One region of the Arthrobacter sp. C152 genome, then DNA from elsewhere that is predicted to be linked to it. Evidence: riboswitches for the same ligand, from Rfam matches in the RefSeq annotation. Region 1 holds a riboswitch; each other region holds the start of a gene.

Region 1 (5,686 bases):
CGTCTCCGCAACATCCATCACCAGGATCTGCCTCACCCACGTGCACGGCGACCACTGTTTCGGGCTGCCGGGCGTGCTCTCCAGGATGGCCCTGGATGGAGTCACCCATCCCGTCCACCTGCATTACCCGGCTTCGGGCGCCGACGTTGTCCGCGCCCTCATCTCCGTCAGTTCGCCCGGCATCGACCTGCGGCTGCACCCGCACTCCGGCGCCGGAACGGTGGCGGACGGCCTGGAGGTCCGGCCCTTGAACCACCGCATCGAGACCTACGGCTACCGGCTCACTGAACCGGACGGCCGCACCTTCCTGCCGGAGCGGCTGCGCGCGGCCGGCATCGCCGGCCCGGACATCGGAAGGCTGCAGCGCGGCGGGAGCCTTGACGGCGTGCGGCTGGAGCAGGTCAGCGTGCCGCGGCCGGGGCAGCGGTTCGCGTTCATCATGGACACCGCGCCTTGCCTCGGCGCCGGGGAACTGGCCGCCGGCGCCGACTTGCTGGTCACCGAATCGACGTTCAGTGACGACGACGGCGGGCTGGCACGGCAGTACCGCCACCTCACCGCCGGGCAGGCAGGGGAACTGGCGGCGGCCGCGGGCGCCCGGACCCTGGTGCTGACGCACTTCTCGGCACGGTATGGCGACGACGTTTCGCTGCTGGCCGCCCAGGCCCGGACGCGCGCCCCCGCTGTTGCCGTCGTGGCAGCGGAGGACCTGCAGCGCATTCCCGTTCCACGGCGCCTGGGCGCCCGGGAATCCTACCCGGCACCACATCAGGAAGCCACGGCGATAGGGTTAAACCATGACGGCAGCAGCTGAATCCACGGTCACTTTCGATGGCCGCTTTGCCCGGGACCTGGCCGAGCTCGCCGTTCCCTGGCAGGCCGAGGAAGCCCCGGCGCCCGAACTGCTCATCCTTAACGAGGCGCTGGCCGCGGATCTTGGCCTCGACTCCGGATACCTCCGCAGTCCTGAAGGCGTGCGGCTCCTGGTGGGTAACCACGTTCCGGAGGGTGCCACGCCGGTGGCGCAGGCCTACGCCGGCCACCAGTTCGGCGGCTATTCGCCCCTCCTGGGTGACGGCCGCGCCCTGCTCCTGGGCGAGGTCACGGACGGGGACGGACGCATCAGGGACGTCCACCTCAAAGGCTCCGGACGCACGCCTTTCGCCCGCGCAGGGGACGGCCGGGCCGTCGTCGGGCCCATGCTGCGGGAGTACCTTGTCAGCGAGGCCATGCATGCCCTGGGGATTCCCACCACTCGCTCCCTCGCCGTGGTGGCCACCGGGCGGCAGGTGCGGCGCGAGGGGATGCTGCCCGGTGCCGTGCTGGCGCGGGTGGCCGGCAGCCACCTGCGCGTCGGCAGCTTCCAGTATGCCCGCGCCACGGAAAACATCGACCTGCTGCGGCGGCTCGCCGACCACGCCATCAGCCGGCACTACCCCGGGGTCGCCGCGGCCGAAAACCCGTACCTTGGCCTCTTCCGCTCGGTGGTCTCCGCCCAGGCCGCCCTGGTGGCACGCTGGATGCTGGTGGGGTTCGTGCATGGGGTGATGAACACGGACAACATGACCATTTCCGGTGAAACGATCGACTACGGCCCCTGCGCATTCATGGATGCGTTCAATCCCGGCGCCGTCTACAGCTCCATTGACACCAGCGGCCGCTACGCGTACGCCAACCAGCCGGTCCTCGCCGAATGGAACCTTGCCCGGCTGGCCGAGGCCATGCTGCCGCTGATCGACGAGGACCAGGAGAAAGCCGTCGCGCCCGCGGTCGAGGCGCTCGGCACCTTCCGCGCTGAGTACAGTGCGGCCTGGTCCGGCGGAATGAAAGAAAAGCTGGGCCTGCCGGCGGACGCGGCCGGTGCCGGCAGCGAGGCGGCATCGGACGTCGTGGACGGGGCGGTCGCCATCCTGAAGGACGGCCCGGTGGATTACACGCTGTTCTTCCGGAACCTCGGCAAGGCGGCCCGCGGGGACCTCCGTCCGGTCCGCGGCATGGTGCTGGACCTGGCGGCCTTCGATTCCTGGGCGGGGCAGTGGCAGGCCCTGGGCCCCGACCCGGACCTGATGGACCGCGTGAATCCCGCCTACATCCCGCGCAACCACCTGGTGGAGGAGGCGCTTGCGGCCGGCACGGGGGGAGACCTGGACCCCCTGCGCCGGCTGCTGGAAGCGGTCACCAAACCCTTTACGCAACGGGCGGGGCTGGAACGCTACGCCGAGGGAGCGCCCAAGGACTTCGGGAGTTACATGACCTTCTGCGGGACCTGAACGCAGAAGGGCGGCGGCCAGAAATCCCGGCCGCCGCCCTTCTTCTGCGCGCGGTGGTTAGGCTACGCGGACGGCGGAGTAGCCGCCGAGCCAGCTGATGGAGTGCACCTCGGTGGTGTATCCGTTGACGCCGCCGCTGACCACCTGGCCGTCACCGGCGTACACGCCGACGTGGCCGGAGGTGATGATCAGGTCACCGGGAGCCGGGCTGCCCACCACGGTGCCGTACTGGAAGAACTGGGTGGGGGCCAGGTCACCCACCGACTTGCCCACCGAGCGCAGGGCCTTCTCCACCATGGCGGTGCAGTCCTGCTGGACGCCCAGCTGGCTGTAGGCCGAGGCGAGGATGGCTGCACCGGTGCCGGTTCCGGTGGAGGCCGGGGTGGCCGAGGCGTAGGACATGTTCATCCCGGTGTTCACTGGAGTCGAAGCGGCTGCGGCGGTGGGTGCCGGAGCGGGCGCCTGGGCGGGTGCCGGGGCAGCGTATCCTGCACCCGGGATCTGGATCTGGTCGCCCGGGTAGATGATCGAGGACAGTCCCAGGCCATTGGCGGACAGCACATCGTTCAGGCTGACGCCGTAGGCTGACGCGATAGCGCCCAAGGTGTCGCCGGACGCCACGGTGTGTACAGTGGCGGCCGCCGCTGCCGGCGCGGCCACTTCGGCGGCGGGGGCGGCAGTGGCCTGGACTCTAGTCTGTTCGGTGGTGTCCGGGGCGGTGACACCGGCGTGGGCCGGGGCGCCGACCCCGAACGCAATGCCGGACGCGGCTGCCACTGCGAGCGCCGGACGGCCCAGCGAGCGCGCCTGGGACTTGGCTGTCACGGCCAGGCCTTCGAGCACAATCGAGCGGGCCGGGGTCGCGCGGTGACGGGCAGCATTGGAAATTTTTGACACGGTTGATCGCCTCTCCCATGCCTGCGGGGTGAGCTGTCGGGTTCGGGCTGGAGATGCCCGGCCGAAAGCACCCCGCGATGGACGGAAGGCGCTGTCGACTTAACCCCAAGGCCTCGTAAGGCCGTGGAAATGTGGTTCCCCCGTCCCTGCCAGCTGGAAACGATCGAATCCCGGGTCAGCGGCAGGGCTCGGCAAGCTGATGGGAATGTCCCGTCTGGGAGGGACACCATTCGACCATAACCCGCGCTCCCGCCAATTGTCACATTTAGATAACATGCGAGGCCTTCCTCTCGAATTCAGCAAAAGTCTTGTGGCGGTTTTGCGGACGCTGCAGGGCGCCCCGCATGGCGCGAGGTAACGGTATTGCGGCGCAAATCCTTCGTGGCCGGCACGGCTGCCGGTAAGCTTCGGGACTATGCCCCTGATCGTGACCGGGATCAAGGCCCCCGTGCTGGGAGGCCTGCTGGCCATTACACTGGCCGCGGCCGCACTGTTGCCTGCCTCCGCGGACGACCCCACGCCACCTGCCGGGTACCCATCCTGGGACGATGTGCAGAAGGCGCAGTCCTCCGAAACTGCCAAAGCCGGGGAAATCAGCAGGATCAACGGCCTCCTCGCCGGCCTGCAGGCCGAGTCCGAGGCTGCGGGTGCCACCGCCGTCAGCTCAGCAGCCGGCTACGCGTCGGCGCAGGCAGCCCTCGAAGCGGCAACCGCGCGGGTGCAGACCCTGTCCGCCGAGGCCGCCCGGGCCAACGGCCAACTGGCAAGCCACAGGAAGGCCCTTGGCGCCCTCGCGGTGCAGTCGTACAAGACCGGCGGGACCAACGCCGGATTTTTCGTGGCACTGGACGCCCTTGAGGCCAACACGGCCCAGGGCTTTAACCTGGTCCAGCTGGCAGGGGACAAGACCGCGGCGCTGGTGGCCAAGGCCGCGGCTGCCGGCAAGGTGGCTGCCTCCCTCGCTGACCAGGAAACGGCCGCCAAAGCCGAGCGGGAGCGCCTGGCCGGCGAGGCGAAGGCAAAGCTGGAGGCCGCCCGTTCGGCCCAGGAAGCCCTGGCCCGGCAGGTTGCGGAGGAAAAGCAGCACGGCGATGAACTGACCGCACAGCTTGCCAGCCTGAAAGGGACCACCGCGGCCATCGAGGGACAGTACCGCCAGGGCCAGGCCGCGCTGGCTGCCTATGAGGCGGCGCAGGCGGCCAAGCATGCCGCCGCGGAAGAGCAGGCCCGCCGGCAGGCCGAAGAGGCCGCCGCCGCGGCAGCCCGGCAGCCGAAGGCACCCCCGGCTGCCGCCCCCGCTCCGGCACCCCCTGGAAGTCCCGCCAACCCCGTACCGGACCCATCTGTGCCGGACGCACCTCCGGTGGCGGCGGTGCCAAGCCCGCCGCCCGTCGTCGTACCTTCCCTTCCCGGCAGCGCTGTCAATGATCCGGCCGGCGCGAAGAACTATGCCTCCGGGCGCCTGGGCGCGTACGGCTGGGGCCAGGAACAGTTCCAGTGCCTGGCGCAGCTCTGGACAAAGGAATCCGGCTGGCTGACCACTGCCACGAACCCCTACTCGGGTGCCTACGGCATCGCGCAGGCGCTGCCGCCGGGCAAGTATGCAAGCGCCGGCAGTGACTGGCTGACCAGCTACCGGACGCAGGTCGACTGGGGACTGGGCTACATCCGCGACCGCTACGCGACCCCCTGCGGTGCCTGGAGCCACTCCGTCGCCCTGAACTGGTACTGATGTGGCGCTAGGCTTTCCCTATGCCAGACGTTGAACGCTTCCGGGTGCTCCTGGAGCAGGAGCGGGAACGGAGGTCGGCTTTGCTGCCGGCTCTCCGGGCCGACATCGCGGCGGCGAATTCGGCGCGGCAGGACTCGAATGTTGACGACGAGCACGACCCCGAGGGCGCCACGATCGCCTTCGAACTCTCCCAGGCGTCGGCCCTCCTGAAGCAGAGCACGGCAGGGCTGGACCAGGTGGAGGCGGCTCTGGCAAGGATCGACGCCGGCACCTACGGCGTGTGCGCGGTATGCGGGGACCCCATCGCCGAAGGCCGGCTGGAGGCGCGGCCGTGGACCCCGTTCTGCATCCGGCACGCCGCGGCGGGGCGCGGACGGTGACCGGCGCCGCGGACACCGTGGCTGCGGCGGCGGAGTTCATCGACCGGACGCTTCGGAATGAGGGCACCTGGTACCGGGCGGACGACGTCGGCAACCGGCTGGGCGGCACCCTCGCCTCCTACGGCTCGTCCGTGGGGGCGGTCCGGGGAACAGTGCGCGACGCCCTGCGCAAATTCAAGGACCTGGACCACGACACCCTGGTCATGCTTGCCTCAGCCCTCTGGGCCCAGCCGAAACCCGGCGCCCGGCCCGTCTTTGAACGCCGCCTGGCCGCCGTGGTGCTGCTGCAGTCCAGCGTCCGCCTGCTCCGGCATTCGGACCTGACCCGCCTTGAGGGGTTCCTCCGCTCGGTACGGGCGCAGGAACTGGTGGCGCCGCTGCTCGCGGACGTCCTGGTTCCCCTGCTG
Region 2 (5,686 bases), on a different contig from region 1:
CCGTGGACGGCCATGCCGTTGCCTGCGTACACAGCGATGTGGGCCATGCCCGCGCCGCCGTCGGCGTAGTAGATCAGGTCACCGGGCTGCGCCTCGGCTGCGCTCACGGTGCGGCCCAGGGACAGGTAGCCGGCGGGCCAGTCGTGGAAGTGGATGCCGACGGCGGCCAGCGAGTTGGTGACCAGCATGGTGCAGTCCTGCATGACACCGAGCTGCGCGTAGGCGGCAGACAGGATGGCTGCGCCCTTGCCGCTGGCGGATGCCTGGGAAGCCGGGGCCACGGCGGTGGAGGCCGTCTTGGCGGTGACCTTGGGGGCGGCCGGAGCAGGGGCTGCTTCCTGGACCTCAACCTGGGGCTCGGGTTCGGCGACGGGAGCCGGCGTGGTGGTCACGGCGGGCTTCTCGTAGCTGATGGCGATGGTGGAGGCGGCCGAGATCGGGGCGTCCACAGCCGTTTCGACTTCCAGCGCGGAGGCGGGGGCGGAATCGCGCTTGACGTTGGCGTCGGCAGCATTGGCCGCGATACCGCTGGTCAGGACCAGGCCGGAAGCGGCTGCGATGACCGCGGCCTGGCGGCCCACGCCGCCGGCGTTGTCGCTGACAGCCTTGGCAATGACAGCGATTGAATTGGTCTTAGTGACCTCGGCGCGGTGCCGTGCGGTAGCACGAGTCGTCATCAGTTCTCTCTTTCGTTTTCCTCAGGACCGCTGTGGCATGTCCGAGGGGTGTGGACGCGCCGGCATCTTGGGGGTACGCCGGCGCATCCCGAACGGGGATTGGTGTTGAGCGAAAAGCTGGGGGCAAAAGAAAAAGTTCTTGGACCCGGGGGTCCGAAGAACTAGTTCATGGTGAAGAAGGAGGAGGAGCCGGTGGCTGCCACGGCGTGCAGCAAGGTTCCCTGGGAGGGGTTGAGGGCGCTGATCATCATGCCGTTGCCGACGTAGATGCCAACATGCGCGCCGCCGTTCTGCATGACAAGGTCACCCGGCTGGGGGGTGGAGGTCGGCTTCATCACGGTCCACGCGTTCGTGCGGGGGATGCTGATGCCGGCCTGCGCGTAGACCCACTGGGTGAAGCCGGAGCAGTCCCAGCCGGTGACGGGGCTGGTGCCGCCCCAAACGTAGGAGTGGCCGATGCCGGTGTAGGCGATGGCTGCGATGCCGGAGGTGGCTGCAGCGGAGATGGCCGCCCCCGCCTTGCCTGCGGTGGAGCCCTCGTCGCCGGCCGTGCGGTCAGCCGCGGTGGACTGGGTCCGGATGGTTTCCGCCTTGGGGGCAGCGGTGGTCTTCACCACGGGACGCTCGAAGGAAACCGTGGCGGTGGGGGCTGCAGTGACCGCGAGGGCGGTCTGCGAAGAGCCGGATTCGGTGGAGGCAGAGACGCCTGCCGTCGTGTCCGCTGCGGTGGCCGGCAGTCCCATGCTCAGGATGAGGCCGGAAGCGGCTGCCACAACGGCAGCCTGGCGGCCCACGGTCCCGGCGTTGGCACTAACGGCCTTGGACACTGCATCCAAGGGGTTGGTGCGAACCGTTTGCGCACGGTGGCGCGCAGAAGTGTGGCGTGAAGACACGAAGGTAGCCTCTCCCAATGCCTGCGAGGTGAGCTGTCGGATTCGGATGGGAGTCACCCGGCCACGTGCTTCCTGGGAAGCTCGCGACTTAACCCCAAGGCCTTCGACGTGAAGGCCAAAATTGGTTCCCCCGCCCCTGCCAGACGATGAAATGCGAACGGACCTTGAGCGGTGGCAGAGTTAGGCAATCCACTCAAGAGCGTCAACTTCGGAAAAGTTGACGCGAGTTAAACGCTACAGGAGTTTGGACCGAATGTCACATTCAGGTCACGGCGCGTTACCTGAAACTGAGAGCGGACGGTCATTTCACTCGCAAACATCGGGTCAGAGCCAGCCCATGGGGTCGACCACTTCGCCATTGACCTGCACCTCGAAGTGGAGATGGCAGCCGGTGGACGCGCCGGTGGTCCCGCTGAGGGCGACGACGTCGCCGCGGGACACAGTCTGGCCCACCTTGACATTGAACGAGGAGAGGTGGTTGTAGGTGGTCTCCAGGCCGTTGCCGTGATCAATCACCACGCGGTTTCCGCCGCCGAACTCGTGCCAGCCCGCGAAGGTCACGGTGCCGGTGGCGGCCGCAAGGACGGAAGTCCCGCATTGCGCCACGAAGTCCTGGCCGCGGTGGAAGTCGCCGGAGCCGCCGGTGATGGGGCTCACGCGGTACCCAAACGGCGAGGCGGTGGTGAGGGAGGCCAGGGGGGCCGCAAGGGTGCCGGCCGAGGCAGCGCGGCTGACCGAACCGGCGGACTGGGCACTCAAAAGCTGCTTCAGTTTCCCGTCCGGATCCGCCTGGGTCACCACGGCGGAGCGGCTGAAGTCGATCTGGGCGCCAACGTCCGCGGAAATCTGGGGGCTCACGGCGGAGGCCGCAACAGGCGTGCCGCCGGCCGGGCCGGTGGCCACGACGGGGCTGGTGGCCGGCATGGCGACCGTCAACGCGATGCCGCTGGCGGCAAGGGCGATGCCTGCCTTCTGTCCGATGCCACTCGCGGAGGCAAACTCGGTGACTTGCCGAAAGGGACCACGGCGCCGGCGCGCATCGCGGTGGAAATCACGGGGGCGCTCCGCTGCGAGAACCTCGACGACCCGGGGTGTCGAAGCGGGACCGGACGCGCGGCGGCGGCCCCGGGAGGTCTGCATGGTCAAGTGGGGTTCCTCTCTGGGTTAGCCTGCGGAGTTAGCTGTCGGATTCGGGTCAGAGAGATCAAAGACCCGGTCCGCCGTAAGCAAGCTTCCGCGCAGAGAGGTATCCATGGAGGATCCTTCACTGGAGAGGCTTGCTGCTGACGGACTTCACCCCAAGGCAGTCCCCCGCTGCCGGTTGTGGTTCCCCCGCCTCTGCCAGTAACGACTCGTACTCCTGATCCGCTGGCAGAGCTCGGCTCCGGATCAGGTAACGCTTAAGTATCAACGCTTGGTTCAACTATAGGGGCTTAAGACCCTAAGTAACAATTCCGTTATCTTTGCGTGATTGCACGCCCGTGGGGTAAGCGCAGGCCTATTTGACGGCAACGAAGACGTGCGCCGCAACTTCCGGCGGCAATTCCAGCGCGCCTTCGATTCCGGGCACGCGCACCGAAATGTAGTCACCCACGCGCTCGAGCGCCACGACGGCGCCGGGGCGGATTCCGCCTTCGTCCAGCTGGGCCAGAAGTTCCGGTTCCACTTGGATCGGCTCCGCAAGGCGGCTGATGGTCACGCCCGAACCGGGGCCGTAGCTTTTCATGGCTTCCAGCAGGCTGATGGCGCCGTCGGCAAAGCCGGGAGCAGGCCGGCCGCCGAGTTCGGCGAGGCCGGGAATCGGATTTCCGTACGGCGACTCGGTGGGATGGTCCAGCAGTTCGTAGATGCGGCGTTCCACGCGTTCGCTCATCACGTGTTCCCAGCGGCAGGCTTCATCGTGGACATACGCCCAGTCCAGCCCGATCACGTCGGCCAGCAGCCGCTCGGCCAGCCGATGCTTGCGCATCACTTCGGTGGCGCGCTTGCGCCCCGCTTCCGTGAGCTCGAGGTGCCGGTCGCCGGACACCACCACGAGGCCGTCGCGTTCCATCCTGCCAATGGTCTGGGAGACGGTGGGCCCGGAGTGGCGCAGCCGCTCGGCAATGCGGGCCCGGAGTGCGACGATGTTCTCTTCCTCGAGTTCCAGGATGGTCCGGAGGTACATCTCCGTAGTGTCGATCAGATCCGTCATCCAGCTCAGCTCCTCGAGCGCAGTACCTTGCGTTGTCCCACCGTATCGCCTCTTCCCGCGGTGTGGCCCGGAGGAAAGCTTAGCCTATTTTGACTTTGTCCGAATAGCCGGCCCCGGACGTCTCAGTGGCTGGACTATGACGGCGCCGGCTCCCGCCCTTACCGCTGTTCAGGCAGAATGGGGAGGGCCAAGTGCTGCCGTCCGGCAGCCACCAGCTGCCGGGGCCAGACCCCCGACCGAAGCAAAGTCACCGCCGAATTGGAGTACCTGTGAGCGAAACCAGCATCACGATTCCCGCCGACCTCCTGCCCAAGGATGGGCGCTTCGGGGCCGGCCCGTCAAAGGTCCGGCAGGAACAGATCGATGCGCTGGCCGCAGCGTCCAAGACGATCCTTGGCACCTCCCACCGGCAGGCACCGGTCAAGAACCTCGTGGGCTCTGTCCGCGAAGGCCTGGGCCAGTTCTTCCGCGCACCCGACGGCTATGAAGTGGTCCTCGGCGTGGGTGGCTCCACCGCGTTCTGGGACGTCGCGAGCTTCGGCCTGGTTGAGAAGAAAGCGCAGCACCTGTCCTTTGGCGAGTTCGGGTCCAAGTTCGCTTCGGCCACCAACAAGGCGCCGTTCCTGGACGCTTCTTCGATCATCAAGTCCGATCCCGGCACCCGGCCCGCAGCGCAGGCCGAAGCCGGTGTAGACGCCTACGCCTGGCCGCAGAACGAGACATCCACCGGTGTTTCCGCCCCGGTGAAGCGCGTGGACGGTGCGGATGAGGGTGCCCTGGTGCTGGTGGATGCCACCTCCGCGGCCGGTGGCCTGGATGTGGACGTCAGCGAGAGCGACGTCTACTACTTCGCCCCGCAGAAGAATTTCGCCTCCGACGGCGGCCTCTGGCTGGGCCTCTTCTCCCCCGCCGCCATCGAGCGTGCCGCGCGGATCAAGGAAAGCGGCCGCTGGATTCCGGATTTCCTGGACCTGCAGACCGCCATCGACAACTCCCGCCTGAACCAGACCTACAACACCCCGTCGCTGTCCACCCTGGTGACCCTGGATGCCCAGGTGCAGTGGCTGAACTCCAACGGCGGCCTGGACTTCGCCGCCGCCCGCACGGCCGATTCAGCCGGACGCATCTACACCTGGGCAGAGGCATCGGACTTTGCGACGCCGTTCGTTGCCAACCCGGATGAGCGCTCCAACGTCATCGCCACGATCGACTTCGACGATTCGGTTGATGCCGCCACCGTCGCCAAGGTCCTGCGCGCCAACGGCATCGTGGACACGGAGCCGTACCGCAAGCTGGGCCGCAACCAGCTGCGCATCGCCACCTTCGTGGCCATCGATCCGGACGACGTCTCGGCGCTGCTGTCCAGCATCGACTTCGTGGTGGGCGAACTGCGCAAGTAGCCCCGCGTTAATAGACGACGGCGCCGCCCGGGTCATCCCGGACGGCGCCGTTTCGTCTTGCCTGGCTAGGCCTCGGCTTCCGCCTGCGGGCCGTCGTCGTCTGCCGGCCCGTCGTCGTCTTTGTCAGTTTCCGGGGCATCTTCGGCAGCCGGGGCAGCGACGTCAGCGGCCGGTTCCGAAGCCTCCACCGTCCCCGGGGTGCCGGCTTCGGATTCAGGCTCCTGCTCCGGCTCCTGTGCGTCCTCGGGCCGGACGCGCTCCGCCCACGGCACCCATTCGGGGGCCAGGATCGAGTCCTCGGAGGGCAGCAGCCCCAGCTCGTTGACCGTGACCACCTTGGAGCGGGAGTTGCGGGTCAACACGGCATACCATTGCCAGCCCGCGTATCCCGGAAGCCGCGACTCGAACAGGTGCGTCACCAGGCGGTCGCCTTCGCTCTTGGCTGCCAGGTGCGGGCCGATGGTGGCGGCGGGGGTGATGCCCTCTATCGCGGTCCGGGCGGCGTCCACGGCGGCGGCCAGG
Region 3 (5,686 bases), on a different contig from region 1:
CTACCTCATCTGCCTGCAGTTCAACGTGATGTGGACCCGCGTCACGGCGATCACTGCCGGCACCCTCTTCATCATCGCCATGGGCCTGAGCAGGGTCTTCCTGGGCCACCACTGGCTGACGGACGTCATGGCCGGCTGGATCCTGGGACTGGCCTGGGTGTCCATTGTCATCCTGGCACACCGGCTCTTCCACCTGGTCCGGCGGCGGGAGCACGCGGGTGCCGCACCGTCGTTCGACCGTCCCGTGGTCCGCGACGTCGTCGCCCAGGAGCTGCACGACGGCGGTCCGTCCGGCCCGGGGAAGGGTTCTGGCGGGTGATAGTTTTGGGGGATGCGCACTCTCGTTGTTGACCACCCGCTGGTTGCCCACAAGCTCACCGTCCTGCGGGACAAGAACACCCCGTCCCCGGTCTTCCGCCAGTTGACGGAAGAGCTGGTCACCCTGCTGGCCTATGAGGCCACCCGCGAGGTCCGCACCGAGCCCGTCACCATCCAGACGCCCGTCAGCACCACCGTCGGCACGGCCTTCACCAAGCCCACGCCCCTGGTGGTCCCCATCCTGCGTGCCGGCCTGGGCATGCTCGAGGGCATGACCAAACTGGTTCCCACCGCCGAGGTGGGCTTCCTGGGCATGGCCCGGGACGAGGAAACGCTGGACATCATCACCTACGCGGAGCGGCTTCCCGAGGACCTGACCGGCCGCCAGGTCTTCGTCCTGGACCCGATGCTTGCCACCGGCGGCACCCTCCGCGAGGCCATCAAGTTCCTGTTCAAGCGCGGCGCCTCCGACGTCACCTGCATCTGCCTGCTCGCCGCACCCGAAGGCCTGGCCAGGCTGGAGGAGGAGCTGTCCGGGGCCAACGTGCACATTGTCCTGGCGTCCATCGATGAGAAGCTCAACGACAAGTCGTACATCGTTCCCGGCCTCGGCGACGCCGGCGACCGCCTTTACGGCATCGCCGGGTAACCCCCTTTCCCAAACCGGGCCACGCCGCTAGCCTGTGCGGATGGACTGGAAACTCGAACTCGTCTTTGTCCCCGTGTCCGACGTGGACCGCGCCAAGGATTTCTACGTCAACAAAGTGGGTTTCAACCCGGATTTTGACGAGCGGCCCTCCGACGCCATCCGCTTCGTCCAGCTGACGCCCCGCGGCTCCGCCTGTTCAATCTGCATCGGCGAGGGGCTGTCCGACGCGCCGCCCGGAACCGGATCCAACCTGCAGCTGGTGGTGGACGACATCCATGCGGCGCACGAGTTCCTGAAGAACAACGGGGTGGAGGTCAGCGACATCGACGTCCAGCCCTGGGGCCACTTCGTGTACTTCGCCGATCCGGACGGCAACAAGTGGGCCGTGCAGTACATCCCCTACCGGAACGCCGGGCAGGCTGGTTAGGACTTAAACCGCGGCAGCCCGCACCTTGGGGTGCGGGCTGCTGATGGTGCGGGCGTGGTGCCGGCCTCCTAGTACCAGTTGTGGGCCAGGTGGAAGTTCAGGGCGCCGCAGGGGGACTGGTAGCTCTTCTTGATGTAGTCCAGGCCCCAGTTGATCTGGGTGCGGTAATTGGTGAGGTAGTCCGCTCCAAAGCTTGCCATTTTTTCGGCCGGCAGCGACTGCACGATGCCGTAGGCCCCGCTGCTGGCGTTGGTGGCCGTGGTGGTCCAGTCCGATTCCTTGGTCCACAGGGTCTTCAGGCACTGCATCTGGTCGGCGCTCCAGCCGAAGGAGGCCAGCTGGCTGTCGGCGTAGGCCTGGGCGCCTGCAGGATCGTTGACCGCGACGGCGGGAGCCGGCTCGGGTGCGGGGGCCGGAGCGGGTGCAGCCTGGGCTGGGGGAGTGGACGGGGCAGGGGCCGGTTCGGCCGCCTGGGGTGCCACGTTGATCGGCGCCGGGCTGGGTGTCGCGGCAGGGTTGGAACGGATTTCGCTTTTCTCGATGCTCAGTTGGGCGTCGGAAGCTGCTGTGGAAGAGTGGGACCCGGTGGCCGAGACCGGGGCCATGCTGTTGGTGGCCTGGCCTGCGGCGCCAACGCCGACCAGCACGGCACAGGATGCCGCGAGGATGGCGGCCCGCCGGCCGAGGGTGCTCTTTTTGGCCGCCTGGGGTTTGGCCCGGTGTTTTGCCTTGGACTGCAGGCAGGGTTCTGCCGTGTTTTTGGACATGGTTGATCGCCTCTCACACCTGCGGAGTTAGCTGTCGGGTTCGGATGAGGGCATCCGGCAGCACGGAATGATCACGTGCTGCTTAACCCCAAGGGCAGTCATTGCCCGGGACGGTGGGTCCCCCGCCTCTGCCGTTGCTCAAGCGGAATCCGGGAAGCGGCAGAGCTTGGCGTCAACCCGGGATTGCGGTCCGAACGCGGGCCGCACCTAATCGACGGTACAGGAATCGCCCGCTTAAGTCACATTTAGGTAACGGAAGTCACGACGGCGTGCGCGTCGCCTTGTGCGTTCAGCCGCAGCCGCCCCCAATTTTGGCGGCTGCGGCCGAGTGCGTCTTCCCCCTTCGTTATCCAGCCAGGACGTACACCGTGGCGCCGCCGATTGCCTGCGGGGTGAAGTTCGCTGCCACCCATTGGGCGATCTGCTCGGGAGCGGCGGATCCGCTGGTGGAGCGCATGGCGCCGCCGGCGACGAAGTAGTGGATCTTTCCTTCCGCGGCGAGTTGCTGGAACTGCGCCAGGGTCGGCGAGGGGTCCGTGCCGTTGAAGCCGCCCACGGCCATGACCGGCAGCCCAGTTGCCAGTTGGTAGCCTGCCGCGTTGTTGGATCCGATCACGGCGGCCGCCCAGGTGTAGCGGGACGCGCCGTCCTTGAGCGCGGCCACCAGTTCGGACGACGGCGTGGGGGCGCCGAGGAGGCCGCCCATGCCGCTTCCCGGCCGGCCACCCGCCAATCCGGTTCCGCCAGAAGGTGCCGCTCCCGGGCCCGGGCTACGGGCGCCGGCGCCTTGTCCCGTCCTGCCGGCACCGAAGCCCGACGCCGGCCCGGCACTGACGATGGCTCCGCTGTGTGCCGTCGCCGCGGTGGTGAGGGAGTACGCCAGGGGGCCGGCGAGTGACGCTGCTATGGCGAGCGCCGCCGTCGTCCGCTGGATTGAACGCATGCGCAGGAACCTGGCCAGCCCTGTGCCCGCCGCCGCTGCCAGGCCGCCGGCCAGCACAAGCCAGCGCAGCCACGGCCCGTACGCGGAGGTGGTCCCGAGCAGGTAGAAGCCCATCAAGGCCGCCGCCGCCACTGCCGCCGCGAGCAGCGCCCCGGCCGCGGCCTGCTGCCTGTGCTGCCACAGCAGAACGCCGCCCAGGCCCGCCAGCGCAGCGATCCCCGGAGCCAGCGCCACGGCATAGTAGGGGTGGATGATCCCGGCCATGAAGCTGAAGACCAGTCCGGTGACCAGCACCCAGGAGCCCCAGATCAGCACGGAGGCGCGAACCCCGTCGTTCCGGGGCGCGCGGCGGCCTACCCAAAGCAGGCCCGCGGCAAGGATCAGGGCGGACGGCAGGAGCCAGGCCACCTGGCCGCCGAAATCGCTGTTGAACATCCGGAACAGGCCTGGCACGCCCCATCCGTTGCCGCCGCCGACGCTGCCCGTCTCCTCGCCGGTGAGCCGTCCCAGCCCGTTGTAGCCGAGCGTGAGTTCCAGGATGGAGTTGTCCTGGGAACCGCCAATGTAGGGCCGCATACCCGCAGGGGTCAGCTCCACCGCGGCAAGCCACCAGCCGGCGGAGAGGAGCATCGCCAGTCCGGCGGCAGCCAGCCGGGCCAGCCGCCGGCGGATCCTGCCCGGCCCCGCAACTGCATACGCCACGGCGAATCCGGGGACCACCAGCAGCACCTGCAGCTGCTTTGTCAGGAACCCGAACCCCAGGAGGACCCCGGCGAGCAGCAGCCACCGCAGCCCGTCCTGCTGGATGGCCCGCAGCGTGGCGTATCCGGCAGCGGTCATCAGCAGTACCAGCAGGGCATCCGGGTTGTTGAACCGGAACATCAGCGTAGCCACCGGGGTAAGGGCAAGGACCGCCGCGGCCAGCAGCCCTGCCCGGTGCGCCAGCCGGTCATCACCGGTGGCCGGCGCCGCGGCCCGCCGCACCGCCAGGTACAGCAGCCACGCAGTGCCCACGCCCATCAAGGCCTCGGGCACCAGGATGCTCCACGGGCTCAGGCCGAAGACGCGCACGGACAGGCCCATGATCCACAGGGACGCCGGCGGCTTGTCCACCGTGATCGAATTGGCGGCATCGGAGGAACCGAAGAACCAGGCCGTCCAGTCCTGCGAGCCCGCCTGGGCCGCTGCCGAGTAGAAAGCGTTGGCCCAGCCGGATGCGCCCAGGTTCCACAGGTACAGCAACGCCGTGGCCACCAGCAGGACGGCCAGCTCCAGTCGGGCGCGGCGGGAGGCCGGTGCTCGGAAGGTGCCGCCGGCCGCGCCAGGTGCCTGCACGCCGGGGAAGTCTACGCCGGGGGAATTTACCCGGGGGGACCGCGCCGGTGCCGTCCGGGTGTAGTGGCTGCTGGCCATGGCGTCCTACTTGGTCAGCGTGTAGACGGTGGCGTTGCCTACCGTCTGCGCCTGGAAGGTGGCCTGGACCCACGCCGCGACCTCCGAGTTGCCGCCGCGGCCGCCCATGCCGCCGCCCATCCCGCCGGCGCCGCCTTCGATGAAGTAACTGATCTCGCCCCTGGACACCATGTCCTGGAACTGGGCGAGCGTGGGGTAGGGGTCCCCGCCGTTCCAGCCGCCCAGGGCAATCACGCTGGTGTTGGACGCCAGTTCAAGGCTTGCCGCCTGCGACGCGCCGGAGACGATCGCGGACCACTTCGTGGTGGTGCCGGACAGCAGTGCGGTCAGCGCGGCGTCCGCCGTTCCTTCGCCGGGTCCGCCGGGACCGCCCGAACCGTTCCCCTGGGCGCCGGGCACACCGGCGTCGAGCCCCGGGCCAAAGGCGCCAGGATCCGCGGTGCCTGCCTCTGTGCCTGCGTCGATGCCTGCGTCGCGTGCCGGCCGGTCCGCGGCGCCGAATCCTGCCCGGTCGCCGATGCCGCCCCGCGCCGGGGCCGCGGAGCCGGCAGGGCCCGACGTCGGGATGGAACCGGAGTGCGCCGTGGCGGCAGTTGCCAGCGTCCAGGCAGCCGTACCCAGGCCCCCGGCCAGCAGCGACACCGCGACGACGGCGGCAGCCCCTGCGCGGCGGAACCGGCCGGCTGTGCCCACGGCCGTTCCCGTACCTGTTCCGATGCCGTCGACGCGGAGCAGGATCGCACCCGCAGCCAGCACCCCGAGGACGATGACGGTGGTGCCCAGCCATGGAAGCCACGACGGGTCCCGGCCCAGCAGCACCGCCGACCAAGCAGCGGTGGCGGCCACGACGATGGCCAGCACGATCCGGGCCGGCCAGGACGCGCGGCCGCGCCACAGTTCAACGGCGCCGATGCCCACCAGGGCCGCGATCGCCGGGGCGAGCGCCACGGAGTAGTAGGGATGGACGATGCCGCTCATGAAGCTGAAGACGCCGGCCGTGACCAGGAGCCAGCCGCCCCACAGGATCAGGGATGCCCGGCCCAGGGACGTGCGGACTTCCCGGCGGGTGAACCACAGCCCTGCCGCCAGCAGGATCAGCGCGGCAGGCAGCAGCCAGGACACCTCCCCGCCGAAGCTGGTTCCGAACATCCGCAGGAGGCCGGCGGCCC

What was found. A riboswitch is a leader RNA that binds a small molecule or an ion and turns the genes downstream of it on or off. The one in region 1 is predicted to bind cyclic di-AMP.
Region 2: linked by a shared signal. The riboswitch ahead of ACYSM9_RS18165 (M23 family metallopeptidase) and the one ahead of ACYSM9_RS08075 (C40 family peptidase) in region 1 are both predicted to bind cyclic di-AMP.
Region 3: linked by a shared signal. The riboswitch ahead of ACYSM9_RS17715 (aggregation-promoting factor C-terminal-like domain-containing protein) and the one ahead of ACYSM9_RS08075 (C40 family peptidase) in region 1 are both predicted to bind cyclic di-AMP.

Annotation. Positions count from the first base shown of each region.
Region 1 is NZ_JBTZSU010000008.1:52,176-57,861, forward strand. Features, by position in the region: gene ACYSM9_RS08065 (ribonuclease Z) at 1-814, shown strand, start outside; gene ACYSM9_RS08070 (protein adenylyltransferase SelO) at 798-2,270, shown strand; gene ACYSM9_RS08075 (C40 family peptidase) at 2,328-3,167, opposite strand; cyclic di-AMP (ydaO/yuaA leader) riboswitch at 3,171-3,361, opposite strand; gene ACYSM9_RS08080 (aggregation-promoting factor C-terminal-like domain-containing protein) at 3,583-4,899, shown strand; gene ACYSM9_RS08085 (TraR/DksA family transcriptional regulator) at 4,920-5,279, shown strand; gene ACYSM9_RS08090 (DNA alkylation repair protein) at 5,276-5,686, shown strand, end outside.
Region 2 is NZ_JBTZSU010000035.1:16,365-22,050, forward strand. Features, by position in the region: gene ACYSM9_RS18155 (NlpC/P60 family protein) at 1-677, opposite strand, end outside; gene ACYSM9_RS18160 (C40 family peptidase) at 839-1,504, opposite strand; cyclic di-AMP (ydaO/yuaA leader) riboswitch at 1,575-1,751, opposite strand; gene ACYSM9_RS18165 (M23 family metallopeptidase) at 1,895-2,710, opposite strand; cyclic di-AMP (ydaO/yuaA leader) riboswitch at 2,721-2,933, opposite strand; gene ACYSM9_RS18170 (metal-dependent transcriptional regulator) at 3,069-3,764, opposite strand; gene serC (phosphoserine transaminase) at 4,034-5,164, shown strand; gene ACYSM9_RS18180 (DUF3027 domain-containing protein) at 5,230-5,686, opposite strand, start outside.
Region 3 is NZ_JBTZSU010000033.1:17,822-23,507, reverse strand. Features, by position in the region: gene ACYSM9_RS17730 (phosphatase PAP2 family protein) at 1-319, shown strand, start outside; gene upp (uracil phosphoribosyltransferase) at 332-967, shown strand; gene ACYSM9_RS17720 (glyoxalase superfamily protein) at 1,008-1,394, shown strand; gene ACYSM9_RS17715 (aggregation-promoting factor C-terminal-like domain-containing protein) at 1,463-2,161, opposite strand; cyclic di-AMP (ydaO/yuaA leader) riboswitch at 2,167-2,326, opposite strand; gene ACYSM9_RS17710 (ArnT family glycosyltransferase) at 2,508-4,517, opposite strand; gene ACYSM9_RS17705 (ArnT family glycosyltransferase) at 4,524-5,686, opposite strand, start outside.